DNA from 3 places in the Pseudoalteromonas sp. S3776 genome. Region 2 is predicted to be linked to each of the others. Evidence: predicted binding sites of a transcription regulator. Region 2 holds the regulator's gene; each other region holds the start of a gene.
The links. The regulator FliA, encoded in region 2, starts transcription of late flagellar genes. The targets are predictions, from matches to a motif close to CTAAAGNTNNNNNNNNNNNNGCCGATA.

Region 1 (10,630 bases), on a different contig from region 2:
ACAGCTTGCCCTACCAGTTTAAAACTTATTGGCAAATAGTTACATAATATAGAATTAACGTTATGATACTCGACCGTTCAAAGAACAGCTCCAGGGCTGAGTAAATATAGTAGAGACCCATAATATGATCAGTGCATTTGATATGTTTAGCATTGGTATTGGCCCATCGTCGTCACACACCGTTGGCCCAATGCGCGCCTCGCGCTTATTTGTTAATGACCTTCAAGAACAACAACTTTTAACTTCTGTTACCGATATAAAAGTTGAGCTTTATGGCTCACTGGGTCAAACCGGCGTAGGCCATGGCTCCGGTAAAGCCGTAATATTAGGACTTGCAGGATACGATCCAGAAACAATTGATGCTGATTTAGTTGACGATATTCTTGCTACCATTGAAAAAGAGCAAGTGATATACCTAAACCAAACCCATAAAGCGAACTTTCCTAAGCAAGGAGCTATTGTTTTTCATCGCCGTAAAACCTTACCTAAGCATTCTAATGCAATGGAAATTATTGCCTCAAGCAATGGCGAAAAAGTATATAGCAAAGTGTACTATTCTATTGGCGGCGGCTTTATTGTTACCGATGAAGAATTTGAAAACGAAAAACAAGCAGCCCTTGATATACGCGAACAAAACCCTGCGCCTTACCCATTCGAAAGCGCAAAAGATTTGCTAGAGCTATGTAAAGAATCCGGCTTGAGTGTATCAACCTTAATGATGCACAACGAAAAAACGCTGCGCAAAGAAGACGATATTAAAGACGAGCTATTTAATATTTGGCAAGTTATGAAAGCCTGTATAGAGCGAGGCATGCGCACCGAGGGCATTTTACCTGGTGGTTTAAAAGTTAAACGCCGTGCACCTAGCTTATATTTAAAACTCAATGTAGAAGTAAGCAATGACCCGCTTAGAGCAATGGATTGGGTGGATTTATTTGCCCTTGCTGTAAATGAAGAAAATGCCGCGGGGGGTCGCGTAGTTACTGCGCCTACAAATGGCGCAGCGGGTATATTACCTGCCGTACTAATGTACTACCACACGTTTATTAAAGAAGTGGACCGCGACATAGCCACGCGCTATTTATTAACCGCAGCGGCTATTGGTATTTTATACAAAAAAAATGCCTCTATTTCGGGTGCAGAAGTAGGCTGCCAAGGTGAAGTGGGTGTGGCTTGTTCAATGGCTGCCGGCGCACTCACCGAAATTGTTGGTGGTAATGTAGTACATGTTGAAAACGCCGCAGAAATAGGCATGGAACATAATTTAGGTCTAACCTGCGACCCTGTAGGCGGATTGGTACAAGTACCGTGTATTGAGCGCAATGCCATGGGCGCCATTAAAGCAATTAATGCCTCGCGCCTAGCAATACGTGGCAGTGGCGAGCAAAAGGTGTCGCTTGATAAAGTCATTAAAACCATGCTTGATACTGGCAACGACATGAAAACCAAATACAAAGAAACCGCACGCGGTGGATTAGCGGTAAACATTATTGAATGTTAAGCGTATAAAAACAAAAAACCGCGTATTTTAGTAATACGCGGTTTTTTATTTTTAGTACAAAGCTTTGCTATTTTACCGGCAGTTCTATGTCTGCAAACAACGCATCAACATCTTCTTGATTACGTAACAAACTAGCGCGCTCTACTCGCTCTTTAGTTAAATGCGGGGCAAAACGTTCAATAAAGTCATACATATAAGTACGTAAAAAACTGCCCTTTCTAAAGCCAATTTTAGTTGTACTCGCTTCAAATAAATGACTAGCATCAATACACACTAAATCAGTGTCACTTAATTGATCAACGGCCATTGAGGCAACTACACCTACACCTAGCCCTAACCTTACATACGTTTTTATTACATCGGCATCTGTTGCAGTAAACACAATGTGTGGCTCAAGGCCATGTGCGTTAAATGCTTTGTCGAGTTCAGAGCGACCAGTAAAACCAAATACATACGTAATAAGTGGATACTGAGCTATATCAGCAACAGTTAAACTGTCGGCCTTTTGTGCTAATGGATGATCTTTTGCCACTACAATGCTGCGATTCCAATGATAACAAGGCAGCATAACTAAATCTGAATATAAATGAAGCGCCTCTGTTGCGATGGCAAAGTCAGCGTCTCCGCGCGCTGCCGCATCGGATATTTGTTGTGGTGTACCTTGGTGCATATGCAGCGAAACAGCGGGGTATTTTTTCATAAACCCTTGGATAACACTGGGTAAAGCGTAACGAGCCTGAGTATGTGTAGTGGCTATATTTAGTTTACCTTGATCAGGCAAGGTATGCTCATTAGCAACGGCTTTTATTCCTTCGACCTTAGAAAGAATTTCGCGAGAAATGTTAATTATTTCTTCACCGGCACTTGTAACATGCGTTAAATGTTTACCACTGCGGCCGAAAATTTGTACACCTAACTCATCTTCTAGCATACGCACTTGTTTAGATATACCAGGCTGTGAGGTAAATAAACTTTCAGCGGTAGCTGATACGTTTAGCTTATGATTTTGAACTTCTACTATGTATCTAAGTTGTTGTAATTTCATGGTTGCAGTTTTAACGTTGTTATTAGGCCAGCATGAAGGGAGCAAGCTACAGAGACAAGTTTACTTTATACAATACTTGCCTGAATGCATACTTATACCTTCATTATTTAGACGCTAAGGCTAGCATAATAAATTCGCTTCAGGTAGCGATGTTTATTCAGGTTCAACTTATAATACATTATTCCTATATCTAATTTTTAACATATTTTAAAGTTAATCAGCGCAAAGCTACCCTCAAAGCATATATTTGATGTAATATAAAAAAATAGATTGTGAATCCGAGAGTTAAGCCATGATCGTTTCGATTATAATTGTGCTTATAGTGGCGCTAATAGTGATTGCACTGTGGGTAAGCGCTGTACAACAGCATAAAGAAAAACAAGAAGTTGAACGTCGTAAAGAATTAACAAAACAAAAAGCGATAATCGAAGAAACCGAAGAGGCGCTAATGAATAGTGCCAATATTCCGCTTTCTGAAAATGTTATACGCGCTTTGCAACGTAGATGTTACGAGGCGCTAAACGCCATGGTGAAACACTCACCTAATTCTAAAGCATTAAAAAGTAGGATGAACGAAGCAAAAGAAAAGCTAAGTGCGCCAGTACAAGGCAATAGCAACGACAACTTATCGCTACCAAGTAACGACAAACAATTAGTTTCGTTAATACAAGGTATAAAAAAGCTTAGAGTAATTATGCGTTCGGAGCATAGTAAAGGACGCGTAGATAGCCAAGTATTTGCCGCAGAAGACAAGCGTCTAGAAAAATTACAACTGAGAATTAATATAGAAAGCCAAATAAAACGCGGTTTATCTGCTCGTTCGGCAAGTATGGTGGGCTCTGCCAGGCAGTATTTTGAGAAAGCCTATGCCACGCTTAGTGCCGTTACCTATTCAGATGAATACGTAAATACTAAACGCCAAGAAGTCGAAGCCTATTTAGAAGAAATAAGTACTGAGCTAAAAGCGTCAAACGCCACCGCCCTTAAGAAAAAAGCAGAAGCTGAGCAAGATGAACTCGATGTGTTATTTGCCCCTAAAAAGAAATGGTAATTTTAAATAACCAAAAGTAAGCCCATACACAATGTATGGGCTTTTTTGTATCTGCTAAACTGTTTTTACCATGGGTGAATACAAATGTACTTTAGGGCACTACCTAGCACTCACTCCGTTATAAACTCTCATTTACCACTGCAAGAGATATACACGGTATAACTAGGCAATGGCACTGAGTGATAGCCGCTAAATAATAATTTACCCGCCCTTGAGTACATCTGTTAATTCAACGAATCGGCATTAGCTATTATGATAAAAACGCAAACTTGATAATAAACAGCGCCGTTAAAATCCACACACTAATACTCACTTGATCGCGTTTATCACATAGTAACTTAACCGCAGTATACGATATAAAACCAAGCGCAATACCATGTGCAATAGAGAATGTAAGTGGCGTCATAAGCAGTACAACACTTACCGGAATTGCATCGCTCATATCATCCCAGTTCACAAACTTAAGGTTTTGCAGCATTAATACCGCAACGTATAAAATAGCACCCGCTGTTGCATAAGCTGGCACCATTTGCGCAAGCGGCGCAAAAAACATCATTAGCAAAAAGCATACACCTACAACGACGGCTGTTAAGCCAGTACGCCCGCCAACTGATACACCGGCCACAGACTCAATATAAGAAGTGGTTGTTGAAGTACCCAACATTGCGCCGGCAATGGTCGCTGTACTATCTGCACTTAAAGCACGCCCTAAGCGCGGCATGTTGCCTTTTTCATCGGCTAAGCCTGCTTTTTGAGTTACCGCAACCAACGTCCCTGATGTATCAAATAAGTCAACAAACAAAAACGCAAAAATTACGCTTAACATGGAAAGTTCAAGGGCCGCTGCAAAATCAAGTTGCATAAACGTAGGTAAAATAGACGGTGGCATTGAAATTACGCCGTGGTACTGAACTAAATCAAGGCTTAACGCAATACCTGTTACTAGCAAAATGCTAATAAGTACGCCACTTTTTATATCGCGATAAAGTAAAGCCGCAATCACAAAAAAGCTTAATATAGCTAATAAAGGGCCCGCCGAAGTGATATCACCAAGCTGCACTAATGTTGCTGGGCTTGAAACAATAATCCCTGCATTTTTTAGTGCAATTAACGCTAAAAACGCGCCTATACCTGTTGCTATAGCTTGTTTTAAAACCAAAGGAATCGCATTAATTATCCACTCGCGGACCTTAAACAAACTTAATATTAAAAATATACAACCAGACATAAATACCGCACCTAATGCAGCCTGCCAGCTATAACCCATCCCTAAAACTACACCATAAGTAAAAAATGCGTTAAGGCCCATACCTGGCGCAAGTGCTAAAGGATAATTGGCCCACAGCCCCATAATAAAACAGCCAATAGCAGCTGCAATACAAGTGGCTACAAATGCAGCACCTTGATCCATGCCTGCTTCAGCAAGCATTGCAGGGTTAACAAATACAATGTAAACCATAGTGATGAAAGTAGTGACTCCTGCAATGCTTTCGCGTCGCACATTGGAGTTGTTTTCGCGGAGTTTAAATAGAGCTTCGAGCATAATAGACTTGTGGTTGTAAAAAGTGACGAGATTTTATCATAAAATTAAGTATAAACAGGACATTTTACCTTGCGATATACTAAACTGTTGACGTAGAAACTATATAAAAGAAAATGTATGAATAAGACTCAGCCTAGCGGACAAGACTTAGAGCAGCAATTAAACAACATTTTAGACTTTGTAACTCAGCCTATAAACCAAAGCGCTGAAAGCAATAGTGATGTAAGCGAGCACACAGCACTTAATAAAGCACTGTATTATTTAAAACATAATCAAGCACCATTGGCAGCTAAATGGATGCGTCTTGCCGCAATGGCCGGAAATCATCGCGCCCAGTTTTATTTAGGATTATTTTTTGTCAAAGGCCAAGGCGTACCAAAAAGTGTATTTCACGCAGCAGCATGGCTTAGTTTAGCCAGCAGCCAAGGCTATGAACCGGCAACCGCTGCTTTAGATGATTTAAGAAAATATATCGACACCAAACGTCTTAAAGACGCTCAGTGCTACGCAGCAAGCTTGTTTGAGCAAATACACCAAATACAGTATGCTCACTTAATCCCCAAAAATGACTAACTACTGTATTGCTAAGTACTGTAAAACACATTAAAACAACTGTATAGCCACCTCTTAAGTACTGTATAGCGCTGCTACACTTTATACAGTTGCGCAAGCACCCTCATTTTTCACTCTCACAGATAAATTATAAGCAACTGTTTTTAAAGTGTTATTTTTATTATTTATTTTTTAAAGTCATCAACTGTATAAAAAATAACAAAAAACACTTGCACACAACAACTGTATAAACTACTGTATACATGTACTGTATATAAACCCAGTGAGTGAGACCTATGCTACAGCCAATTACCGTAAGAAACGTTAAAAGCTACCAACAACATGACGAAAATGAGTTAGTAAACTTAATAAAAGTCGAAGATGAAATTTCTGCAACATTTGAGATGCTAAAAGTGTTGCACCAATACAATAGCTCGAATGCGTGGACCTTACTAATTGCGCCTGACCATGTGCCCAGTAAAGCCTTACTAGATAGCTGCTCTATTGATACCAGCAAATTGCTTGTGATAAGGCAAAAGCATTTAGTAAATTTAGAGTATGTGCTTAACTCCGCACTTCATAATGGAAATTTTGCAGCCATTATTACGTGGACCGACATAGTCAGTGAGCAACAGCTTGTTAATTTATCGCTTAATTTAAATAAAAGAAGCGCTAAGCTATTTTGCTTTACTAAAAAAACCAGCACTACAGCAATATCACTTACTCAATAAGCTTGGTAAAATACATTTTTGATTTATGTTAATTAGTATTTTATGAGTGTAACCAGTACCAGCGCCTGCAAATGCAACAGTCAGCTTAATTATGGCGACTGTTGCCAACCTTATCATCTTGATATAAAAACCCCAGAAACACCTGAGCAATTAATGCGTTCGCGTTTTAGTGCTTATGCATTAAAAAATGCATCTTATGTATTTAAAACTTACGCTAAAGAAAAACAAGCACAAAACCCAGTAAATGAAATTGCTGACTTTGCCAATAGCTGCCGCTTTGTAAAATTAGTTGTACGCGACACAAAACAAAGTGATGAGCGAGGCTCTGTTGCCTTTAACGCGTATTATTTTTACCAAAACTTATATTGTGAACTGGATGAGAAATCAGACTTTATAAAAGAGGATGGTGAATGGCGTTATTTAGAGGGTATTATTAATCCGGTAGCCGATATTAAAGTTAATAGAAATGACCCCTGCCCTTGCGGAAGTGCTAAGAAATATAAAAAATGCCACGCTTTATAAAGTAATACACTTAAAGTATAACGACGCTTAAGTAATTTCAATAACGAACTTAACCACTAGCTAAAACAAAAAATGGACCATTTAGGTCCATTTTCTACAATATTGTTATTGGGTTTTTATTCATCATCATCTAAATCGAACGATTCACGCTGCGCAGGTCTAGCTAAAATCTCAACATAGAATGAAGTAAGCGCCTGCTTTTCGATTTCGCTGATCTTGTTGTTAATTTCAGCTACGTGAACAACTTCGGCATCATCGGCACTTGTGCCAAACTTACAGTCAAACGCCCAGTAATCAGCTTCAACAGGTAGCGTTTTATTGCGCTCTCTTTTCAAATATTTTTTCACTTCATGCTTTGCAGCATCAACCATACGAGGGTATTTGATTTTCTCATGATTTAGCGTGAATGTTTTCTTCATTACGTTCCTAATTACCTTGATTTAATGATAATGGCACTCAAGTCATACCATTTGCAGCCATTATAGCAATTGCATTTAATTTGTGGATGCTTTTTTTAAACAAAAAAAGAATTGTTCTATTTTATTGCATAACCGATTATTAAATATAAGGTGTTTTAGGCTTTTAAAACGTACAAGTGTTAAATTATTTTTATGCGTTAGCAACAAGCAATGGCTTATGTATAGCCTCATTAGTTAAATCGTCATAAAATGCTGCGGCGTCCATTTGTGGACTTGCAAGCGCGGTGTGCGTGTCATTTAAGCGTCTGCGTACTGATAGTTCACAATTATCGATTACTGTTAAAGGAATATGTAACTTATCATCTCTAATCGCTAGTGGCTCAGGGTTTAAGCAGTGACTTAATTTTATTGCTTTCATACCTGCTTGCTCACCTTGTTGAACAATCACCGATGCGTGCTCTTGCCCTATGCTCATATCAAATTTATCGGGAGCTAATAATTGCTTTGGCCCAGCACCAAAGCGCTCCCTTAACTGTTCTTCGTCTACATAAGCACTATGCGTCTCACTTTTTGGCAAGTGAAATTGACTAAAATCCAGCGCATCATGCGATAGCATCGCTAATAAAAGTGAGAATTCACCTCTGCGATTTTCATGCACACTTTTATTTAGCCTGGTCTTTAGCTGACTCTCTGTGATTAACAAATCATCGATTTGCATAGTCTTTAGCCGATTATGATAACTGGTAGATATTTATCGGCTTTATTTCAAATTTCTTTAGCTTTTTTCTTTACTTAAATACGCAGTTTGCTATTATCAGCGCCGTTGCATTGGAGGGGTTCCCGAGCGGCCAAAGGGATCAGACTGTAAATCTGACGGCTCAGCCTTCGCTGGTTCGAATCCAGCTCCCTCCACCACTTTTCTTACCGCTAAGTTAAGTGGGGCCAAATGTAACAAAATAGTGTGGAGGGGTTCCCGAGCGGCCAAAGGGATCAGACTGTAAATCTGACGGCTCAGCCTTCGCTGGTTCGAATCCAGCTCCCTCCACCACTTCTTATCTTCAGTATCTTTTTCTATCTCTTTTTTATCACTATTTAAATCTCATTTTTAGACTAATTATCAAATACCCACTGTAATGTTGCCCCGTGATTTTTAAGCCATGCTGATGCCAATTTATAATCGGGATAAAATTTAGCTACGCGCTTCCAAAAAGCGTTGCTGTGGTTTAAATGCGTTAAATGAGCCAATTCGTGCACAATAACATAATCAATTATATGATGCGGTGCCCCAACAAGGTTTAGGTTAAAGGTTAGTTCTCGTCGAGAATTACAACTCCCCCACTTACGTTTATAACTTCCAATCGTCAATTTAGTCGGTAATGCTTCTGACATCTGTTGGCAATAATAGGCTAAACGCATTTCAATGTAGTTTGTTAGCATTTCTTCAAGAGCAAGGCAAAGTAGCTGCTTACGTTTTTCGAGCTGTTTTTTTACTCGTTTAGAAGTGTAAATAATAAACTCGCTGTCGGACTGCTGAACATACGAGCGTGTCCCTTTAGCGAAAGTAATAGTATATGGTTTAGCAAACACCGTAACTTTCTGACTTTTAAATGGATATTGATGAACATCAATAGCATTAAGTTGTTTATGTAATTGCGCAGCTACCCACTCTTTTTTACTGAGCAGCCATTGTTCTATATGTATTTTTGATACGTGCGTAGGTGCATAAACAGTAACTAATTGTTGGCTAACTTTTATTGCCACTGTTTTACGCCTTGTACTTCGCTTTAACTGATACTCAAACAAGGTGTATGCTCAAAATCTAAAAAAGCCTATTATAAAGCCTTATCTATTCAATGTAGTTATTTAACGATAAATAAATAGGTTCAGTATTTTTTACTAACTCAAAATAACGTTTTATTAATGAAGTGCACTGCGTATGTTAATATTTTTACAAGAAAAAGTAACTTCACAGATTTATAGTATAAATTATTAGATTAACAGTTTATTTATATAATAAATCTATTAAACTAGTTTAATAAAGATACTAATTTGAGTCGTTATGCTCTCTGCATTTTTTATAACCGATCAAGATCCGAGCCTTATTATCAATGGTGCATATAACCCTATACTGGTTAGTTTATCGGTCATTACCGCTATTTTTGCGGCCTTTTTTACCGTATGGTTAGTTGATGTAGCTAAGCAAACACAGTTCGAAAGCTATAAACGCCTAGCCAATATAACCGGAGCCACTGTTTTATCGGCCGGCATATGGAGCATGCACTTTATAGGTATGTTGGCTTTTTCGCTATGTACAGATATAAGTTATGATCCGCTGATAACCCTTTTATCTTTTTTACCTGCATTTATTGCATGCCAATATGCCTTTTCGATTTTAGTAAAATCGCAAGGCTCGTTCAAACACCTTATTATTTGCTCTATTTTACTTGGCTCAGGTATTGGCACAATGCACTACAGTGGCATGGCGGCTATGGAGCTGGCCCCGTTACTACGTTACGACCCAGCCATGTTTGCTTTATCGATCGTGGTCGCTGTTGGTTTATCGTTTATAGCACTTTTTACCCGTTATTATTTAACGCGTTTGCTACCTAATTTATCACAGATACAAGCGCGTGCTATTACCGCTATTATTTTAGGCTCAGCAGTGGCAGGCATGCACTACATGGGTATGGCCGCTACCCGCTTTGTTGCAACCACACCGCTTTTACCTGATTATCAAGAGTCAACCACTGAGCTTGCTTTTGTGGCTATTGCCATAGCTACCGCGACGGTTGCTATAACTTGTGTTATTGCAGTTATAAATGGCATGGTAAGATACCGCTTATTACTTGAGGAAAAATCGGCGGATGAATCGCGCTTAAATGCTATTTTAGGCACTGCTATTGATGGCATTGTAACTATAGATCACACCGGCATTATATTGAGCTTTAACGAAGCTGCCAGCAAAATTTTTGGTTGGCGAGAAAGTGACGTTCAGGGGCAAAATGTAAAAATGCTGATGGCCGATGAAATCGCCCGCCACCACGATGGCTATTTGTCTAACGCCAAAAATGTAGATCTTGGTAAGGTAATTGGTATAAATAGAGATGTCTCTGCTAAGCACAAAGATGGCCACCTCTTCCCAATACGCTTAGGCATAGGAGAAGTTAACCAGCCCGACCAGATGCCGTTATATGTTGGCTTTATCACCGATTTAACCGAACAACGCGCCTTGCAACAAAGCCTTATTGAAAAAGAGCAAAAGTACC
Region 2 (10,630 bases):
GCTCATCAGGCTCAGCTTCATTTTCGGTGGTTTGCTGTACTAAGCCATACTTAGAAAGGGCAATAACAACTTTTCGATTCTCTGCACGACCCGCTGCGGTGTCGTTATCGGCAAAAGGTGAATATTGGCCATACCCTTCTATTGCCATTCTCGCTGGGTTAATTCCTAACGTTTCTAATTCAACTAAAATAGAGGTCGCACGTGCAACTGACAACTCCCAGTTAGAGCGAAACATTTCATTACGAATACTTTCGTTATCTGTGTAGCCTCTTACTCTTATGTAGTTATCTACTGGGGCAATAATATCTTTTACAATTTTTACGACTTGTTTAGCGCGCGCGTGGGCCACGGAACTGCCACTTGAGAACAACATTCCTGAGCTTAGCTCAATAATAAGCCAATCTTGGTTGAGCTCTAAACTTGCTTCTCCATCACGAATCTCATCTATAAGTGCTGAATGTAATTTAGTTAATAAGCTATCTAGCGGCTTACCTAAATGTTTTTGTTTTATATTACTGGTATCACTTTGTCCATCTAGCAACTCTGGGCCAGACTCCTGTTTTTGAATGCTCTCGCCATATAATAATTCGTGCTCCGGGGTCACACGGTCTGTAAGTAACCCTTCACCCGTAACACCCTCGCCTTGTTGCGATTGCTGCCTTGCTGATTTGTCAAAAACCTGTTCTAAAGAGTCGGAGAGGATTTGAAAACTTTCTTCTTTGTTTATGGCAATGGCATACATAACCACAAAAAAAGCAAACATAATGGTCATGTAATCGGCATAAGAGACCAACCAACGTTCTGTATGTTGATTTTTTTCTGCTGATTGACGTAGGCGCCGGCGTAACATAAAAGTTACTCTACCACGACATTAGGGCGCTCTGTGCGATAAGCTTCAAGCTTTAATTCTATGTTAATAGGACTTTCGCCAAGGCTTATCGCTATTACCCCTTCGGCCATCATTTCATGGTAAAGCATTTTTTGCTCTACGCGCTGTTTAAGTTTATTGGCCATAGGTAAAAATAATAAGTTAGCTAACCCCACCCCATATATTGTTGCAATAAAAGCGGTCGCAACCCCTGCACCTAGCTTTTGAGGGTCGGTAATAAATGACATAGCTTGAATAAGACCTAGTACGGCCCCTAAAATACCTATTGTTGGGCTATAACCCCCCATAGCTTCATACACTCTACTTGCTTCAAGTAAACGGTCACGTTCAAGCATTAAGTCTATTTCTAAAGTGTCGCGAAGCTTTTGCTCCGAACACCCATCGACAAGTAAATTAAGCCCTTTAGCTGCATAAGGGTCTGGATGACTAAGTGCCTCTTTTTCTAGTGCTAAGTAGCCTTCTTGGCGAGCTTTGTGCGACCACGTTTTAATTTGTTCTATGGCTTGTTCAATATTGTCTTGTGGTGCAAAAAACACCCAATGGCTTATACTTAGCGTTTTTTTAAAGGTACTTGTAGCCGTTTGTAACATAACGGCGCCTAAGGTGCCGCCAAGCACAATAATAAGTGCAGGGCCGTTAAATAACGCAGTGACAACGCCCCCCTCTAAAGCATAACCAATCGCTATGGCGCCCAGGGCGATGACTAATCCTAAAACAGAAAGCTTATCCACAGCCTGTCTCTCTTTTGATTCTTGCTGCTACATCGTTAAGGGCTAAATGTTCTGAGGCAAGCCCTGCGTTTGCAATAGCTTGCGGCATACCGTATACAACACAGCTTTTTTCATCTTGCGCCCAAATTGTTGCGCCAGCTTGCTTAAGCATTCGAGCGCCATCGCGCCCATCGGCTCCCATGCCTGTTAAAACAATTGCAAGTGCATCTCCTTGATAGCTTTTAGCAACACTTGCAAACGTCACATCAACACTAGGTTTGTAGCTTATACGCTCACTGTTATCTTCAAACACACGCAGTGTTTTATTACCACTTCGCCCCTCAACCATCATTTGCTGCCCGCCTGGTGCTAAATAAGCTGTGCCAGCTTCTAGTCTGTCACCTTGTTGTGCTTCTTTTACACGTATTTTGCAAAGGCTATTTAATCGTGCCGCAAACGCAGGCGTAAAGGCTGCAGGCATGTGTTGAATTAACAAAATAGGGTGGGCAAAATTAGCAGGTAGCTGGGTTAATATAGTTTGTAAAGCAACAGGCCCCCCGGTTGAGGTGCCAATAGCTACTATTTGATAATGTTTACCACTAGCACGCGTGGGCATACTGGATGTAGCTGTTGCTTGCACTGGGGCGGCACGTTGAAAGCTTCTATCGGGTTGTTTTACTGATGAACTTGTTGTCGCTAGTTTGCTCGTTGGTGAACCAGCTGGCTTACTTGATGTTAACGGCCTTATTGGACGAGGTGCACGCCTACGACCAATTTCCTTCACTTTAGTTTGCAATAGCTTGATTGCATCTTCGTTATTTCTGGCAATGTCCTCAAACTTTTTCGGTAAAAAATCCATTGCGCCGGCATCAAGTGCATCTAACGTTGCTGTAGCACCATCGCGAGTTAAGGAAGAAAACATAAGTATTGGCGTGGGGTTGCTTGCCATAATTTCTTTCACAGCGCTAATACCGTCAAGCACAGGCATCTCTACATCCATGGTGATCATATCCGGACGTAACTGTGCTGTTTTGTCTACGGCTTCTCTACCATTAACAGCAAAACCTATCACTTCAATACCGCTATCTTGTTCAAGAATTTCGCTTACACGGCGGCGAAAAAAACTGGAATCGTCAACAACTAAAACTTTTACGGCCATTGCGCTCTCTTATTAATTTATGTGTAGGCATAAACATGTATGCCTACATTTTATCCTGCGTAATGCTTAAGCATGTTAGGTACATCTAAAATCAGTGCAATACCACCGTCAGATGTAATTGTTGCACCAGCCATTCCTGGCGTACCTTGTAATAACGCATCAAGAGGCTTAATAACAACTTCTTCTTGGCCAATTAATGAATCAACCACAAAGCCAACCTGCTGTGTACCTATTTGTACAATCACCACATGACCTTGTGCTTTTCGCTGAGAGCAATCAGCATCTTTAACTAGCCAATGCTCTAAATAGAAAAGGGGTATCGCTTTTTTACGAACAATAATTGTAAGCTGACCGTCTACCACATTGGTTTTTGTTAGATCTAAGTGGAATATTTCACTCACACCAGCAAGCGGTAACGCAAATGTTTGCTCACCAACAATCACCATAAGTGTAGGCAAAATAGCTAACGTTAAGGGGACTTTTATCTCTAAAATTGTACCTACGCCCAATTCAGACTGGATATTAACAGAGCCATTAAGCTGGGTGATTTTAGTTTTTACTACATCCATGCCTACACCACGACCAGAAATATCAGATATTTCTTCTTTGGTCGAAAAACCAGGCGCAAAAATTAGGTTATATGCTTCAGTGTCTGATAAACGACTTGCCTGATCATGGTCAATAACGCCTTTACTAATCGCTATTTTTTTCAGCTTTTCAGCGTCCATCCCTGCACCATCATCTTTAATGGTTAACAAAATATGGTCGCCTTCTTGTGAAGCCGATAAAGTAACATTACCTGTTCTAGGTTTACCCGCAGCCTCACGCGCTGCGGGCATTTCAATACCATGATCTACCGAGTTGCGCACTAAATGCACTAACGGATCGGCTAATGCCTCAACTAAGTTTTTGTCTAAGTCGGTTTCTTCACCTACAAGCTGTAAGTTAATTTCTTTATTTAAGCTGCGTGCTAAATCACGCACAACGCGAGGAAAACGACCAAATACCTTTTTGATGGGCTGCATTCGCGTTTGCATTACTGCACCTTGAATATCAGCGGTGACTACATCAAGATTTGATATCGCCTTGCCCATCGCTTCACTGTCTGTATTGGTCGCTAAACTGACTAGCCTATTTCGTACTAATACCAGCTCGCCAACCATATTCATTATTTGATCTAAACGCTTAGTATCAACACGTACCGTGGTTTCAGCAGGCGGAGGCGTCGCTTTTTTAGGAGTTGCGCTGCTTGCTGGCTTATCAACCATTTTAGGGGCTGGTGCTGCTTTTGCCGCAGGTGCTTGCTTAGCAACTGGTGCTGGCTCTGGTTTTGCTGGCGTTTGTGCGACAGGTGCTGCCTTAGGTGGCTGCGGTGCAGGTGTCTCAGCTTCTTTTGATTCTGGTGCTCCGCCTTTGCCATGCAGTTCATCAAGCAATGCTTCAAATTCATCATCACTGATTTCATCATCGCCAGTATCATTTGTAACAGACACTGGAGGTGGTGTAGTATCTTTAACTTCCGGCTCTTTGCTTGAGGTATTGCCAGCAACAGGGCCAAAACTACCCACACCGTGTAATTCATCCAACAAACTGTCAAACTCATCATCAGTAATGTCTGAACTTGGGTCTGGCTCTGCACTTGCACTTGGTTGCGATACCGGGCTTTGGCCTTTACCATGAAGCTCATCTAATAAGCTTTCAAATTCATCTTCTGTAATTTCATCAATCTGCGTGCTATCTGCTGAAGGGCTTGAACCTGCTACATCAAATAATTCATCAAATGCAAATGGGTCTTCTTCATCAGGTGCATTAACAGGTGCTGCGGGTTCTTGTACAACAACTTCAGGGACTGTTTCTGTAAGCTCGTCATCCGAAGGCGGTTGACCAAGTTTATGAAGGGTTTCTAATAATTGAGGATCTGCTGGGTCTGGCTGTTCGCGGTTTTGAATAGTAGCAAACATTTCGTTAATGGTATCTAGTGCTTGTAAAATCACATCCATCAATTCTGAATTAACGGTTCTAACCCCTTGGCGCAAGAGGTCAAATACATTTTCAGCACCATGACAAGCGTCTACAAGCTCAGTCATAGCTAAAAAGCCAGCTCCCCCTTTTACGGTATGAAAGCCCCTAAAAATAGCATTTAGTAACTCAGTATCTTCTGGGTTATTTTCTAGCTCAACTAACTGTTCAGATAAAAGCTCAAGGATTTCTCCAGCCTCTACAAGAAAGTCTTGTAAAATATCTTCATCGACTTCAAAGCTCATGCAGTTACTCTCCTCTTAGAAGCCCAAACTTGATAATAGGTCGTCGACCTCGTCTTGATCAGATACAACATCACTTCGCGACTCTTTATCAATAATAGGGCCTTCAGGACCTGCTAATGTTTGTGCGGCAACCAGTTCTTCTGTTTCTTGTTGTTCTTTACTTTCAACAGTGCTGTCATCTTGTGCGGCAAATGCTGTTAAAAGGTGAATTAGACTCTCTTCAACTTCTCTGACTAACTCTATTACTCGGCGGATAACCTGGCCGGTCAAATCTTGAAAATCCTGCGCCATGAGTACATTGGTCATTAAAGTCTGCAACTCATCAGTTTTGTGATGAGAGCTATTCATAAATTTATCGATGCTGTGGCATAAAGTTTTAAACTCGCCCAGCTCAATTTCACGGTTCATAAGCCTATCCCAAGTAGGCTTAATATGTGCAATTTCATCTGCTAGCTGCTGTGCAATAGGGAGGCTTGCTTCTACCGCATCCATTGTTTTGTTAGCTGCATTTTCTGTCATTTCCATGACATAGTTTAAGCGTTTTTTTGCATCCGGAATTGCATCAGTAGTTAAATCGGTTAAACGCGTATCAAGTTCAAAGCTTTTAAGAGCTTCGTGCAACTGACGCGTTAACTTACCTACTTCGGCAAAAAGCTGCGATTGCTCTTGAGAGGCAGTATCTAAAATTAATTGGTCAGCTTTATCTTGCTCACCGTTTTCTAAAAAAACAACGAGCTGACGAGCTTGTTCTAAAGTAATTTGAGGCGCAGCTGGTGCTGACATAAGCCTCTCCTCTCATTAACCTAAGCGTTCAAACACTTTTTCTAATTTAGTTTTCAAAGTACCTGCAGTAAATGGCTTAACAATGTAACCATTAACACCTGCTTGCGCTGCCGCTATTATTTGTTCTTTTTTAGCTTCTGCTGTCACCATTAAAACCGGAATATGTTTTAATTTATCATCAGCTCGAATAGCTCGTAGCAAGTCAATACCCTGCATCCCTGGCATATTCCAATCGGTTACTACAAAGTCAAAAACCTGATTTTGCAACATAGGTAATGCTGTAGAGCCATCATCAGCTTCTTGAACATTCGTGAACCCTAGGTCACGCAACAGATTTTTTATAATACGTCTCATTGTAGAAAAATCATCAACAACAAGAATTTTCATGTTTTTATCCAAAACATCCTCCGGTGAGGTCTTAACCTATAATTTACTTACTACTAGTTTATCCAGTCATTGATTTTTGCTTTGAGCTTAATCATCGCCTGACCATGTATCTGACTTACACGCGATTCACTTACATCGAGTATATGCCCAATTTCTTTTAAATTCATTTCATCGTTGTAATACAAAGAAAGCACCATCGCATCACGCTCTGGTAAAGACTTTATCGCCTCTAACAATGAATTATTAAACCGTTCATTTTTAACATTATTAAATGGTTTGTCTAGCGCTAAATCTTGACCTGCAGGGCTAATAACATCTTCATCTACCCCAAGGTCATCTATACCTAGCACTTTACTGGAATTAACATCATTTAAAATATGATGGTATTCTTCTAGCGAAATATCAAGTTTTTCAGCTACTTCAGTATCTTTTGGCTCTCTATTTAAGCTATTTTCTAATTCTGTGATGGTTTCGGCGACTAATCTGCTTTTACGGTGCACCGAGCGAGGAGCCCAGTCACCCCTGCGCATTTCATCGAGCATAGCGCCGCGAATGCGAATACCCGCAAACGTTTCAAAGCTTGCTCCTTTACTGGCATCAAAGTTTTTTGAGGCCTCAATAAGGCCTATCATTCCTGATTGAATTAAATCATCGAGCTGAACGCTAGGAGGAAGACGAGCTATCAAATGACACGCCACTTTTTTGACAAGCGACGCATGCTTTTCAACAATCACATTTAAATTTTGTGTTGATTGATATCCCATAGCTCTTTTCACCGAAGTTGTCATAATCAGCCGTTTACTAGCTTCTCAATGAAAAATTCTAAATGCCCTGAAGGTTGATTAGGTATAGGCCACTTTACTGCTTTTGTCGCTAATGTTTTAAACGCGACTGCTGCTGGTGAGTTAGGGAAAAGATCGACAATGACTTTTTGCTTACGCGTAGATTTACGCATATTTTCATCATATGGGATGGTCGCAACAAGTTCCATTGACACATCTAAAAAACGGTCAGTTACTTTTGACAGCTTGGCAAAAAGTTCTTGGCCCTCACGCATGCTGCGCACCATGTTAGCAACAATCTTAAATTTATAAACGCCATGCTCGCGGCTAAGTACTTTAATAAGCGCGTAAGCATCAGTAATAGAGGTCGGTTCGTCGCACACAACAACCATTACATCTTGGGCTGCACGAGAAAAGCTCAGCACCATGTCAGAAATACCGGCGGCGGTATCTACAATTAAAATATCAAATTCTGTATTAAGCTCACTAAAGGCACGAATTAAGCCCGCATGCTCAGAAGGGGTTAGCTCCACCATACTTTGCGAGCCGGATGTAGCAGGCACTATTTTAATGCCGCCTGGGCCTTCAACTAAAATCTCATCAAGTTCGCACTCACCCGAAAGGACATGAGATAAGTTTTTTTCAACACGTAGTCCTAGCATTACATCACAATTAGCTAGGCCTAAATCGGCATCTAATACTAATACACGATTACCCTGCTGTCCTAAAGCAATCGCAGTATTTAATGAGACGTTGGTTTTACCCACCCCGCCTTTACCGCCGGTGACAGCGATAACTTTTACGCCGTTGTTATTGTTTTGACTCATTTTGCGCAGGCCGCTTGCTTGATCTAATACTGTGTTAATCATACATCCCTACTGTGCTTGGCGCCACCGCTTGGTGCCTTGAATGTTGTGCTTTTGCTCTTTTTAAATACAATTGCTCAGCTTTTTTTACTAGTTTTTCAGCATTTGCAACGCGAATATCTTCTGGTACACGCTGACCATTAGTAAGATACCCTATCGGAAGACGATTTTGAATCGCTATACTAATAATCTCACCTAAACTTAATGATTCATCTAACTTAGTGAAAATACAACCGCTTAGCTGAACCTTTTTAAAATGTCTCACCGTTTCTTGTAGAACATTTATTTGTGCAGTAGCACTTAATACTAAATAACTACGTATATCTACTCGTTGGTTACGCATTAAGGTGTTTAGCTGTTCAGTTAAGCGTAAATCACGTTGACTCATACCCGCTGTATCAATTAATACTAGACGCTTATTACGTAAATGATATAAAACTTCAGCTAATTCATTGGCATCTTTTACTTGTTTAACACCACAACCAATAATACGGCCATACGTAGCAAGCTGCTCATAAGCACCTATTCTGTAAGTATCTGTCGTTATAAGGGCGACTTTGTCGGCGCCATATTTTTGTGCCCCTAATGCTGCAAGTTTAGCAACTGTGGTTGTTTTACCTACACCAGTAGGCCCTACAAGTGCGTACACACCACCTTGGCGAAGAATTTCATTATTGGTGGTCTGCATTTGATCTTCAACCATTTGTAATAATGCCTTCCAACCTTGCTGGCGCGATACGTCATCAGGAATAAAACACGCCATTTGCTCTGCAACGTCTTTATCTATCCCCATGCCAACTAACCGATCAATCATGCATGCACGTGTTGGGTCGCGACGCGCCATATCTTGCTGCATTAAACCCGATACTTGGTGCTCTAGTAACTGGCGAATTGCGTTCATTTCATCACGCATTGCGCTCATTTGAGCGCTTTCGTTATTATTAGCTTGGCTACGCGGTGCAACCGGCGTATCTAGCTCGTCAAAATCTTGATCTAGGTCATCAAAGCCTAAGCTGTCAGCTTGGGTTTGCATGCGTTTTGGCGCTTCATTTTCGCGTGCAAACATATTTGTAGTACGTGGCTGTGCAGGCTCTTGATAATGCTCAGATGTATCAATACCTGATTGCGAAAACATAGAAGCAAGTTCAGGAGAGCGAGGACGCGGCGACTGACGCTCCAATAATGCTTGTAAGCTATCGGCGACTGCTGCTTGTGGCTCAGGTTGCGCACGCTGCGGCTCTGGCTTTACAAAGTTATGAGCGTTTTGTTGAACAGCTCTTTGAGGAGCTGGCGCTGCCTGTGGTTGCGCTGCGGCTTTAGGGGCTGCTTTGTCATAATCTACTGCGGCAACAATTTCTACACCATTAGCGAGTTTTTTGTTCGACATAATAACGGCATCAACACCTAACTCATCTTTAACTTCTTTCAGTGCGGTGCGCATATCTTTAGCAAAAAAACGTTTAATCTTCATGGTTCAACCCCTGTTAAAATCTTTATTGTTGGCCTACTGAGCTGACAATCTTGATCTGTCTTTCATCTGGTACCTCTTGATAAGACATCACCCTTAAACCCGGTATGGTGTACTTAACAAAACGAGATAACACAGTGCGTAACATTCCTGACGTTAGCAATATTGAAGGTTCTCCGGCCATTTCTTGATTCTGATGCGCTTCGTTTAATGATGTTTGAAGTCGCTCAGCAAGGCTTGGTTCTATTCCGGCACCTTCGTCGCCAGCATTTTGTAATGACTGATGCAACATCTGTTCCAACTCAGGCGCCAAGGTTATGACAGGGATTTCTGATGACATGCCCACAGCGTCTTGTACGATTAAACGGCGCAGCGAAATACGCACTGCAGCGGTTAATACATCTGCATCTTGGCTACGTGGGCCGTACTCTACAAGGGTTTGAACAATAGAGCGCATATCACGAATAGCCACACCTTCGTTTAATAAATTCTGCAGCACTTTTACAACGGTTGTCAGTGGTAGCACTTCTGGCACTAGGCCTTCGACTAAACGTGGATGACTTTTAGCTAGCATATCAAGTAGGTTTTGAACCTCCTCATGGCCTAGCAATAATGCAGCACTGTTTGTTAGTAATTGGCTAATGTGAGTGGCTACTACAGTGGCTGAGTCAACCACGGTATAACCAAGTGATTGTGCTTCGTCTTTTTGATCTGGCTTTATCCATACCGCATCTAAGCCAAACGCAGGGTCTTTGGTTTCGACCCCTTTAATAGGACCAAAGACTTGTCCAGGGTTGATGGCCAGTTCATCGCCATGTTTTAGTTCGCCTTCACCACTTGAAACACCCATCATGGTGATGCGGTATGCATTAGGGTCTAATTCTAGGTTATCGCGTATATGCACAGGTGGCACCAAAAAACCAAGCTCTTGAGATAACTTTTTACGCACCCCTTTAATGCGGTTGAGCAGCTCACCACCTTGAGATTGATCAACCAGTGGGATAAGTCTGTAACCAACTTCTAAACCTATTACATCTATTTGTTGTACATCGTCCCAGCCAAGCTCTTTTTGTTCTTGTTTATTCGCTACACCAGTACCAGGTGCAGCACCACTTTGTGCTTCTTGCTCTGCTAACGCGGCGGCTTTTAGTTTTTGCTGTTGCGTAAAGTAAGCTAAGTAGCCAAGTAATGCCCCTAAACTTAAAAAGGCAATGTGAGGCATACCCGGGACTAAACCCATAATGATCAAAATGCCTGAGGCAATAAATAAAGATTTTTCGTTACCTAACTGGGTTTTAAATTGTTCACCCATGTTATGCGAT
Region 3 (10,630 bases), on a different contig from region 2:
AAAAACAAAAACACTTTATGTTGGTAATCTTCCTTATCGTGCAAATGAAGGGGTTGTTCGCGCTTTGTTTGAAGAACAAGGTAAAGTTTTCAACGTGCGCCTATTAAAGGATAAAAATACTGGCAAACGTCGTGGCTTTGGTTTTGTTGAAATGGCGCAGGCAGATGCAGACAATGCAATTGCTAAGTTAAACGATAGTGAGTTTCAACAGCGTACTTTAAAAGTGCGTGAGGCGAAACAAAAACAAGAAGATGATTCTAGCTCTTTACGCACTGGGACGGATCAATCAGTGTAACGTGCTTTATAGCTAGCTTATTACTCAAAACATTAGCCGTTGCATAATATTGCAGCGGCTTTTTTTTGTCTGTAAATTTATTTCCAAAGTTATGCTGATCTAATAGATAGTTTACTCTGCTGGCAATGGCCGCGCCTGAATCGAGTAATTGCACTGAGTTATTAAAGTGCGCTTGTAGAGCGTTGCTAAGGATTGGAAAATGTGTGCAACCTAGTACAAGTACATCTATATCTGAGTTAATGCGCAAACGCGTAAGCTCTTTATGTAGTTTGAATGTATCTAGTTTTTGAGAAAAAAATAGCTGCTCTGCCAATGCCACCAGCTCCACACTGCTATATAAACTCACTGTTACCTTACTGGCATGCTCTTTTATTAGTGTATGAGTATAGTGGCTTGCCACTGTGGCAGGGGTTGCTAATAAGCCGATGTGCTTTGTGCGGGTTTCTTCAGCAGCAGGTTTTATTGCCGGCACTACGCCGACTATAGGTATTGAAGTAATTTTGCGTACTTCACTTAAGGCTGATGTAGAAGCTGTATTGCAAGCTATAACAATAAGATCGACACCAAGCGCATTTTGCTCAATAAAATAAATGAGTGAGCATAAGCGGCCTATAATAGTTTGCTGAGTTTGCGCGCCATAAGGGAGTAATGCATTATCCATAAAGTAGCTGTACTGTGCATTTGGAATACGCTTTTGAATATGCTCAAGCACAGTGGTGCCACCTATACCTGAATCAAATACCATTATGTGGGCTGACAAACTTTGGTTCCTACTGTTTACTAAGAACGGCAGTTTGCCATGAGGTTTTTATAAAAGAAAGCAGTTTAGCTTTGCTCAGACTTTAGTGCGTCGAGTGACTCGCCCGCTGAATTCAATTGGTTTAGGTTTTCAAACATTGCTTGGGTGTAATCAACGAGCTGATCGACCGCTGCTTGATCTTGGTTTAGCCACTCTATAATACCGGCAAGCTGATCTTGTAGGCCTAGTTGCGATGCTTTATTAAATGCATTTTTTAGATCGTCATTAAAAGGTGCGATCGCATCGGCTACCTCTTTTGTTGGGTTTGGCTGATATTGCTCATAACTTTTAACGGTAGCAACTGTTTTTGTTTGGCGAAGATCCATTGAAAATGCAACAAGTTGCTCACTGCCTAAGCTCAGCTCTTGTGCTTTTTCAAACGCTTCATCTAAGTCACCACTAAAGAATGTTTTACTTACACCTTGTAGCTCTTCCATCATGGCATTAATAGCATTTTGCTCTTGTTCGTTTAAATCACCATTAACTGACATTGAAAAAGACAGCTCACGAGATTGCGACGATGAACTGGCAAACGATTCGCTGTTATTACTTTGCTGATACCCGCTCGCTGTTTGCGACTCATATGCATCAGCAAAGCTAATACTGACTTCATCACCTTCGGCTGTTGTAAACTTATACTCGGCGTTACTGCTCATACTTACATATTGTGCTTGGCTTACGCTTACACTGGCCGGTTGTGGATTAAATAGAGTTTGCTCAAACTCATCAAGCCCCTCAAAAATGCCTTCTTTTGACTTATCGATGCCCTCTTGCATTTCTTCGTTAAATACACCGGTGCCTTTTAGTTCATCAACCGCTTCGTCTATACCGGTTTGAACTCCAGTGCGCGCATCGTCTAACATATTTTTTAATTTATCGTCATCGGCTCCATTGGCTTTGGCTTTATTAACTGCGCCCGAGACAAAGTCGAGTACATTTTTTACTATTTCATCAAAATCGAATAAAGGTTTATCGGCTTGTTTTTGCTCAACAGGTAAACCTAGCTGCTCTGCCATTTTGTCGCCAAGCACTTTTGCAGCAAGTTCTCTGCCTCGCTGTAATGAACTTTCTTGCGGAGATTGGATTGTTGGCTGCTGTAGCGCCTCTTTATTATTGAATTTGTTTACGTTGTTGTTTGGCGTATAGCCATAATTACCGATTTTCATGATCCACCTCCGTTACAAACTTAGCTTATTATCGGCTAATAGTGATAAAACTAAAGTGTATGTTTAAAAAAACAGCAACTTTATTATCAGCAAAACTAGACAAATACTGCTCGCTCCCTACAATAGCGCCGATAAATAGATCTCATAGATAAGGTAGTAGCATTAATGGCAGTGATTAAAATAGATACCACACAGTACGATACGCAGCTAACTGAGAAAGAGCAGCGTATTACGTCGCAATTTAAGCGATTTGGTGTGCAAGCGTTAGAGGTGTTTAGCTCTGAGCCAATTAACTACCGCCAACGTGCTGAATTTAGAGTATGGCACGATGGGGATGATCTATTTCATATTATGTTTGATCAGGCCACGAAAGAAAAAATTCGCGTCGACACCTTTGACCCTGCAGCGCCATTAGTTGGTGAAGTTATGCAGGTGATGATTGATAATTTAAAGTCATGTGAAGTATTACGTCGTAAGCTGTTTCAAATCGATTACTTATCGTCATTAAGTGGCGAAATTTTAGTAAGCTTGCTTTATCACAAACCACTCGATGATCAGTGGCTAACTGAAATAAAAGCCCTGAAAGAAAAACTGAGCAGTAAGTACAATATTGACTTTATCGGTCGTGCGCGCAAACAAAAAGAAGTACTAGGCAATGATTTTGTTACTGAGCGTTTAACCGTAAACGGCCAGGAGCTTATTTATCAACAAGTAGAAAATAGCTTTACGCAACCTAACGCTAAAGTGAATATAAAAATGCTGGAGTGGGCACAAGACTTATGTAAACCACTTAGAAATGACCTACTGGAGCTTTACTGTGGTAATGGTAATTTCTCTATCGCATTAGCGGGTTCATTTAATCGCGTATTAGCTACTGAAATATCTAAGTCTTCTGTGCATTCAGCGCAATACAACATTGCTAAAAATAAAGTAGATAACTTAGATATAATTCGCATGTCGAGTGAAGAGTTTACCCAGGCAATGAATGGTGAACGTACCTTTTCGCGTTTAGAGGGGATAGATTTAAAAAGTTACGATTGCCAAACTATTTTAGTCGACCCTCCACGTGCAGGTATGGATACCCTTACATGTGACTTAGTGGCCAACTACGAGAACATTATTTATATATCGTGCAACCCAGACACACTTGAGCGCGATTTAGATCATTTAACCCGCACTCATCATGTTAAGCGCTTTGCGATATTTGATCAGTTCCCTTATACGCATCACATAGAATCGGGTGTTTTCTTACAAAGAAAATAGTGAGTTAATATTATAATGCCAGCACCTTTATAAGTGCTGGTATTTGATTTTCACTAAACACTTCAATTTGATGCTCCATCAGCAACTTAGCAGTCATACCCATGCCCTGTACTTTTACCCCACTATGGCTACCATCATAAATTGTATTTCTACCACACGAAGGGCTCGACTCTTTAAGTAAAGCAAAACGAATTGCATGCTCATTACATAAGTCTAGGGCTTTAGCTGCACCTGATTTAAATTCTTTAGTTACATCCTCATAAGTGCTCGTTACTACTCTGCCTTGTTTTATCTCTGCTGATGCTCTAGGGGTTGGCAATCCACCAGCCACCTCAGGACAAAACATAACTAACCTATTTTCTTTACGCCATACATTAATTTGCGGGTGTAATAATGCTTGGCTTTTACCATCGTATCGAACAGGTAAGCCAAATAAACAACTCGATATTAATATTTTTTCCATTACTATATCCCTATAAACAAAAAAGCTCCTTACGGAGCTTTTTTGGTTTTAGCAAATCTTACTTGTTCGCTAAATAGTTAATTAATTTACTAATATCTTCTGGCGCAGTAATACCAGACTCACGGCCTAGGTTTAATTTGTATTTACCATTTACGATAAAGGTTGGTACGCCACGTAGCGCGCCTTTTTCTTTAAAGTAATTTTGGTCACGCTTCATTTTAGAGCTTAATGTACGTACCGAAAAACTTTTGTATAGTTTATCAAACTTATCGCCATCAACGCCCTGCGCTACAAACACATCTTTTACATCTGCAAGCTCGTTAAATTTAGCGCGCTTAGTGTGGATATGATTAAAAATAGCCGCAACAATTTTATCTTTTTGTGGAAGTACTTCCGCGGTGGCTAACGCTTGGCTCATCATTTGTTGGTTTTCTGGATCGCGAACACCGACAAAATCAACATGGCTCTTTTTAAATTTAACGTCTTTGTCTAGCTTTGGCTTAAACTCACCAATTAATGCTTCCATGTTATTACAAGCAGGGCAATAAAATGAGAAAAACTCTTTTACCTCTGGCTTTTTAGTGGCGCGCTCTGCAACCACATCGTAATGCACGCCTTCTTCATAAGTGGCAGCTACACTGCTAGCAGCCATAGGCAGTAGTAATGCAAGTAAACCTGCTTTAACTAATTTGATCATTGTTATTGTTCTCCGAGATTAAAGTGTCAATAAAAACGCAACTAACTCATTCAGTTCTTGCTGGTTATTAATGGTGTTAATGTTTATTTTATATTTATCGTTTACGATAAAGGTAGGCACACCAGTTAGCGCACCTAGTTTTGAATATTTATTTTGTTTGTCTTGCATTGCGCGCTCAGCTGAAATAATTGGCATGCTGGCAATGTCTTGATCAAACGTTGCGCTATCGATACCGTTAACTTCAAGTAATTTTTTAACGTCTTTCATTTGCGTTAAAGGTGCGCGCTGTACATGAATACTTTTAAAAATTTGGTCGCTGATACTTTGTGCTTGACCGTGCTTTTTAGCGATTAAGTAGGCGTAGCTTAAGTTGCTTTGTGCCTGTGGTGATACGCCACCTAAAAAATTAACGTGGTTTTTTATAAATTCAGTGCCCGCAGGTAGGCTTTTTTCAATTGCCTTTGCAACAGGCTCAAATTTAAAACAATGCGGACAGTAAAACGAGAAAAATTCGGTTACTTGCGGCTCTGCGCTTTTTTCTACATCAATAACAGTATATTGGTTATCGGCTTCAAACTGTGCAGCAAAGGCTGCAAATGGTAAGCATAAAAGTAATAGGCTCAGTTTCAATTTTTTAAGCATTGGTATCTCGTGTACTTTTTAAATAAAATTTTATGGCAATAACTTCAGCGGGGCTTCTTGCAATGCGGCAAGTTGCTCTTTGAGCGCTAAAATTTGTTGCTCCCAGTATTTGTCTTCAGCAAACCATGAAAAGTTCCGTACGAACGCCGGATCACTCCATCGTTTAGCCACCCAACCCATATAGTGAATAATACGCATTGCACGAAGCGGTTCAATTAATTTGAGTTGAGCGTGGTCAAAATCACAAAACTCTTCATACGCATTTACAAGGGTGTCTAACTGTAACAGCTGTGTTTGACGATCGCCACTGAGCATCATCCATAAATCTTGAATGGCCGGCCCTTGGCGAGCGTCATCTAAATCAACAAACATAAGTGCTTCGCCTGCCCATAAAATATTACCTGCGTGGCAATCACCATGTAAGCGTATCGTTTGCACATTTTTATACTGAGCTTGCGCTTGCTCAATAACCAAGTCCAATATGGTGTAAAAAGCCGTGCTGATCCCCATAGGTACCAAATTACTTTTTTGCAGATGAACTTTAGCTGTATGCAAATATTCTTCGCAGCTAAACGTGGGTCTGTGCTCAAATGCTTTGCTTTTAGCTACTTGATGCATTCGGCCAATTAAACGACCCATTACATCAAGCTGATCTAAGTTATCCACCTCAAACTGCCGCCCGCCTACACTTGGAAATAACACAAATACATAACCTTTGTGCTCAAATAAGCTTTCTCCGTTGTGCTTAATGGGTGCAACAACGGGTACTTCAGCCTCGGCAAGCTCGTATGCAAAGTCATGCTCTTCTTGTATTTGCGCTTTGCTCCAGCGCTCAGGTCGGTAAAACTTAACAACGTAGCGCAGGCCATCTTCCGCCTTAAATTGGTAGACTCTGTTTTCGTAGCTATTAAGTGCTAATAAACCTGACTCTGCATATACACCAACGCTTTCTATCGCATCGAGAATTAAGTCGGGCGTTAAATCTTCAAAACTAAATTTACTCATGGGCTTCTTAATGTAAAAAGCGGGTTACCCCGCTTTTGTTAGTGTGTTTATCGCGCTTTAAAAAAATTACTCGGTTGCGATATGCTTTCATCGGGGTCATTAACCGGTGAAAGTACAAAGTTAAACTCCGTCATTGGCGCTTTTAAATCATACGGGTCCATCACAAGTGACAGTGGCACATTATGCGATTGCCCTGCTTGCACTGTAAATGTTTGTTTGCCAATGTACTTAAAGTTTTCAAGGCCTTGAACATCAATATTAAAGGTTTGCTCGTACTGCGCCTTGTTGATTACTTTTAATGTATAGGTGTTTTCTACCAAGCCATTAAAGTCAACACGATACAGTTGGTTACGGTCTCGTATTATGTCAAAGTCCATAGGCTTTCTAAATGCAATGTTAGCCACCAGCGCACTGGTAAGCACCACCAGAATGACCGTGTAACCTATGATTTTAGCTCGCAGTGGGTTGGTTTTATTTTCAGGTGTTTCGAGATTACGCTCTGTAGTATAAGAAATAAGACCACGCGGATAATTCATTTTATCCATTACACCATCGCAGGCATCAATACATGCACCACAGTTAATACACTCGGCTTGCAAACCATTACGAATATCTATCCCTGTAGGGCACACCTGCACACATAAGTTACAGTCTATACAGTCGCCCATTTCTAAATCTTCGTGGGCAATTTTACGCGAACGTGGGCCTCGGCTTTCGCCGCGTTTTTCATCGTACGTTACGGTGTAAGTGTCTTTATCAAACATAGCCGATTGAAAACGCGAATAGGGGCAAATGTGTAAACACATAATTTCACGCATCCACCCTGCGTTAGCGTAGGTACACGCGGCAAAGAAAACAATACTTACCAGCGCGTAGCCACCTACATTAAAAGTAACAAAGTCAGGGAGTAATTCACGGATAGGCGTAAAGTATCCGACAAACGAAATCGCCGTATATAAGGCAAATAAAACCCAACTGGTGTGCTTTGATGTTTTTCGCCAAAACTTATCAAAGTCCATCGGGCGTTGATCTAGCTTTTTACGCTGATTCGCTGTGCCTTCAAACTTTTCTTCAAACCAAATAAATATAAAGGTCCATACCGTTTGCGGGCAGGTATAGCCACACCATACTCTTCCATAAAAGGTAGTAACCAAAAAGAGTGCAAACGCGGCCAACATAAATATAAAGGCTAATATAGTGAAATCTTGCGGCCACAGCGTTAGCCCAAAAATATTGTACTTTTGACCTACTAAATCAAATAACACAGCTTGCTGGCCATTAAAATTTATCCAAGGCAAAAGCATAAAAGCAAGCATGCCTAATAAACCTATACGCTGTCTAAGTAACTGATGAAGCCCTTTTACTGCGCGAACATAAATTCGGTTACGTGGATTAAACCTGTCGTCTTGACGGCTTAAATCCGGTTGTTGGATTTTAACCTCTGCAGGTATATTCTTTACTTTAATTTGCTTGTCCATCGAAGTTCCTCAACGCCGCTTGGAAATAAAAACGTAGCAATATGTGCGTATTCTATACAGTAACTGTAGTTCGTTAATGGTAAGTGTGATTAGTTTAAATAATCAGCTGTTTGAATACTTTCAGATATTTCAGAAATATCTAACTGCTGTTGGCTATTATAACAATGCTGGCTAAAATTACAGGTATAGATTGCTAATAATTTATTCATCTCAGTTACTTGCTTTTAAAATGCAGTTTATTACACTGCTTGCTAAAATTACCCCATTAAGATCAAGGTTTACGCATTTATGAAAAAATTTATTATATTGGTCATTTTGATCCTTGCGTTTTTTACTATTGATCACCCATTAGTCAAAGAGCCCCGTGAAAAGCTATTAGGTGAAGGTGTGGGTTTTTTAAGTGATGCGAGCAAAATAAACCGTAGCCCTGCAGCCAATATGGCTAAAAACCGTATTAGCAGTGCATTAAAGCTATCTGAGTCTGAGAACGAATATATTGAAAAAACCTTTACCACTGATGATTCAGTGCAGTTATTTCATTTACGTTATTGCCGCGAGCGTGACTTAAATTTATATTTTTACGAAGAGCGTTTAAATACAGTGTGTAAAATTGTATCGGATGCATTAGATCAAAAGAGAGCTAAGTAGTGGATTTTTCGCAACTAAACAAAAAAGCGAGTGACTCTTTTCAGAAACAGCGCACAATACTTAAAAAGCTATCGCAAGGAAAAACCTTGTACTGTGAGCAGTGCGGCGAGGTGTTAACACTCGATTTAGCCACCAATGAACCGGGTAAAGGTGTTGTTAAGTGTAAAAAAGGCTGCACTGATATTATTTTAGAACTTGGCGCTTAATTATCCTAAGCGCCGTTTAATACCTAAAGGCTACTCTTCCCACCCTTCATCTGTAATCAGCCCACTGTTTATGGCCACCACCTCAATTAGCTCGGCAAAACCTAATGCAAAGTCGCCCATTGATTCGTACTGATACTGATATAAGGCTTCGAGTGTCATGTTGTTTTGCTGCGCAATTTGCACTCTTGTTTGCTCATCAACAGCAAAAAAGCTAAGCGTACTTAGCGCACTCTCTAGTGCTTCTTTGTACTGAGGCTCTAACGCAGGAGCTGTTAATAGAGGTTGTGCGTATTCTTGAGTAGCACGTAAAAAACCTTCACTCCAGGCTTGGGTATACTCAAGGTCAAAATCAGCGGGTAACTTGTAACCTGTTTCAAATACTTGCTCACTAATTTGATGGTACAACGCCATAAATAAAAACAGTATTTCTTCGTCTAAATCGTTAGCCGTATTAGGCACGATATGCGCTAACCACTGGTGAACTTCTAATGGGCTTGGCGAGCAAATAACCCCAAATAGATAGCCTTGGCTTTTTGTTAATGACATAGCCTGAGGTTGTGTACTCAAAAATGCACTTAATTGCTGTGCGTGTTGTTCGTTAAACTGTGGTAATTGCATTAAATCTCTTTTGTTACATTAAAAATTAAGTGGGTAGCGGCCCTGTGCATCAGGGCGGCCTAAAAACTTAACCGCGTCGTGCACATCTTTGGGTAAGCTGGCATCAGGTTTAACATAGCCTGCTACTTTAAAGTCAAAGTTAGCTTTAAGTGTTGCGTCGGCTTCAAGGCCTAAGGTGTTATCTGGGTCGACCAAAATGGCTATATCGCCCGACTTACAGCTTAACATGCCACTCAGTGGCCCAATATTAAACCAGCCATTAAAGCCTTTAACATCTATATTTGGGCTGGCAATCTCGCCTTTTAATGACTCACAATAAGGCACACCTGAGGTGTACTCATTCAGCTCTAAAATGACACGACCTTTGGCGGTAGCCGGTATAGGTAATGCAATACGTTGCATGGCACGCTCTACGGTCGAGCGAATTATACCATCGGTAACGGTAACCACATTATTAAATAGTCCGTAATTCACATCAGCATAGCCCGAAATATCGCTACGCTCACGCGGGTTACCAAATTTTAAGTTAGCATTTAAATTGCCAGTAAATAACTGCAAGCCAGCAATATCCCAGCGAACATTATTTAGCTGTTCGTCTTGATAGCGCACCTGCATCATTTGACCTTGCCACACAGTCCCTACGGTTTGGCCTATTTCAAGCTGCTTTGGTAGGTACGGCTTAGCTAGGTCTAACGCAATGGCCGCTGGTAATTTCATTATGCAAAACACAATAAAGCTAATAAAAAATACCACTGATAATATTATTATTTTTTTCATTCATTACTTCTCTAGTACTAAGCGACTTACACGTACAAACCCTGATTTATCATCTTTGCTTAAATCCAGGTTCTCTACTCTTAAGCCATGCTGATTAACCAGTTCATCTAACCATTCTATTAATTGATTAAACTCTACCGAATCAAGCGTTAAACGTAACGAGTTATCGTTAGGCTGCATTTTACTAATAGTAATACGGTAGCGACTACGCGTTGAATTAACCACTTGGCTAATGTTTTGATTGCTAATTGCCTGCGTGTTACCCGCCGCTTTTAACTTTACTATGCTTTGATCAACCCATACGAGCAGTTCTTGTTGAGTGACATACGACTTTTTGGCTTTATCTATGGCGTTATTTAAAGGTCTAAAAATGCCCATTACTAAAACAAAAACAACAAATATACCACCAGCAACCATAATCAATTGCTGCTCTTGCTCTTTTAATGAGCGCCAGTATTGCATTATCTGCTTTTTCATACTGCACCTCGCAGTTTTATTTCGCCTACTACAAAGTCGCCATCGTTATTTAACGACCCTTGTTCAACCGTTAATCCTTGTTGCTCCAGTATACTT

Region 1: the regulator FliA is predicted to act here: its motif matches at 8,117-8,143, upstream of CWC16_RS12895 (VC2046/SO_2500 family protein).
Region 3: the regulator FliA is predicted to act here: its motif matches at 2,290-2,316, upstream of CWC16_RS17750 (DUF5610 domain-containing protein).

The regions. Positions count from the first base shown of each region.
Region 1 is NZ_PNCU01000031.1:29,884-40,513, forward strand. It holds gene CWC16_RS12850 (NUDIX hydrolase) at 1-22, shown strand, start outside; gene CWC16_RS12855 (L-serine ammonia-lyase) at 125-1,501, shown strand; gene cysB (HTH-type transcriptional regulator CysB) at 1,569-2,546, opposite strand; gene CWC16_RS12865 (hypothetical protein) at 2,839-3,597, shown strand; gene CWC16_RS12870 (NCS2 family permease) at 3,848-5,140, opposite strand; gene CWC16_RS12875 (tetratricopeptide repeat protein) at 5,258-5,713, shown strand; gene CWC16_RS12880 (SulA-like leucine-rich domain-containing protein) at 5,989-6,423, shown strand; gene CWC16_RS12885 (YchJ family protein) at 6,466-6,945, shown strand; gene CWC16_RS12890 (DUF6172 family protein) at 7,062-7,364, opposite strand; gene CWC16_RS12895 (VC2046/SO_2500 family protein) at 7,555-8,082, opposite strand; tRNA gene CWC16_RS12900 (tRNA-Tyr) at 8,195-8,279, shown strand; tRNA gene CWC16_RS12905 (tRNA-Tyr) at 8,328-8,412, shown strand; gene CWC16_RS12910 (M48 family metallopeptidase) at 8,475-9,125, opposite strand; gene CWC16_RS12915 (MHYT domain-containing protein) at 9,424-10,630, shown strand, end outside.
Region 2 is NZ_PNCU01000010.1:46,900-57,529, reverse strand. It holds gene CWC16_RS05700 (flagellar motor protein MotB) at 1-850, opposite strand, end outside; gene CWC16_RS05695 (flagellar motor protein) at 856-1,620, opposite strand; gene CWC16_RS05690 (protein-glutamate methylesterase/protein-glutamine glutaminase) at 1,613-2,758, opposite strand; gene CWC16_RS05685 (chemotaxis protein CheA) at 2,809-5,022, opposite strand; gene CWC16_RS05680 (protein phosphatase CheZ) at 5,038-5,805, opposite strand; gene cheY (chemotaxis response regulator CheY) at 5,821-6,204, opposite strand; gene CWC16_RS05670 (RNA polymerase sigma factor FliA) at 6,246-6,956, opposite strand; gene CWC16_RS05665 (MinD/ParA family ATP-binding protein) at 6,983-7,843, opposite strand; gene flhF (flagellar biosynthesis GTPase FlhF) at 7,836-9,311, opposite strand; gene flhA (flagellar biosynthesis protein FlhA) at 9,334-10,630, opposite strand, start outside.
Region 3 is NZ_PNCU01000062.1:14,882-25,511, reverse strand. It holds gene CWC16_RS17760 (RNA recognition motif domain-containing protein) at 1-295, shown strand, start outside; gene murI (glutamate racemase) at 258-1,055, opposite strand; gene CWC16_RS17750 (DUF5610 domain-containing protein) at 1,121-2,260, opposite strand; gene trmA (tRNA (uridine(54)-C5)-methyltransferase TrmA) at 2,426-3,523, shown strand; gene CWC16_RS17740 (2-thiouracil desulfurase family protein) at 3,534-3,986, opposite strand; gene CWC16_RS17735 (thiol:disulfide interchange protein DsbA/DsbL) at 4,045-4,683, opposite strand; gene CWC16_RS17730 (thiol:disulfide interchange protein DsbA/DsbL) at 4,702-5,325, opposite strand; gene CWC16_RS17725 (serine/threonine protein kinase) at 5,356-6,330, opposite strand; gene ccoG (cytochrome c oxidase accessory protein CcoG) at 6,378-7,808, opposite strand; gene CWC16_RS17715 (hypothetical protein) at 8,097-8,456, shown strand; gene CWC16_RS17710 (hypothetical protein) at 8,456-8,662, shown strand; gene CWC16_RS17705 (UPF0149 family protein) at 8,693-9,280, opposite strand; gene CWC16_RS17700 (type II secretion system protein N) at 9,299-10,057, opposite strand; gene CWC16_RS17695 (type II secretion system protein M) at 10,061-10,534, opposite strand; gene gspL (type II secretion system protein GspL) at 10,531-10,630, opposite strand, start outside.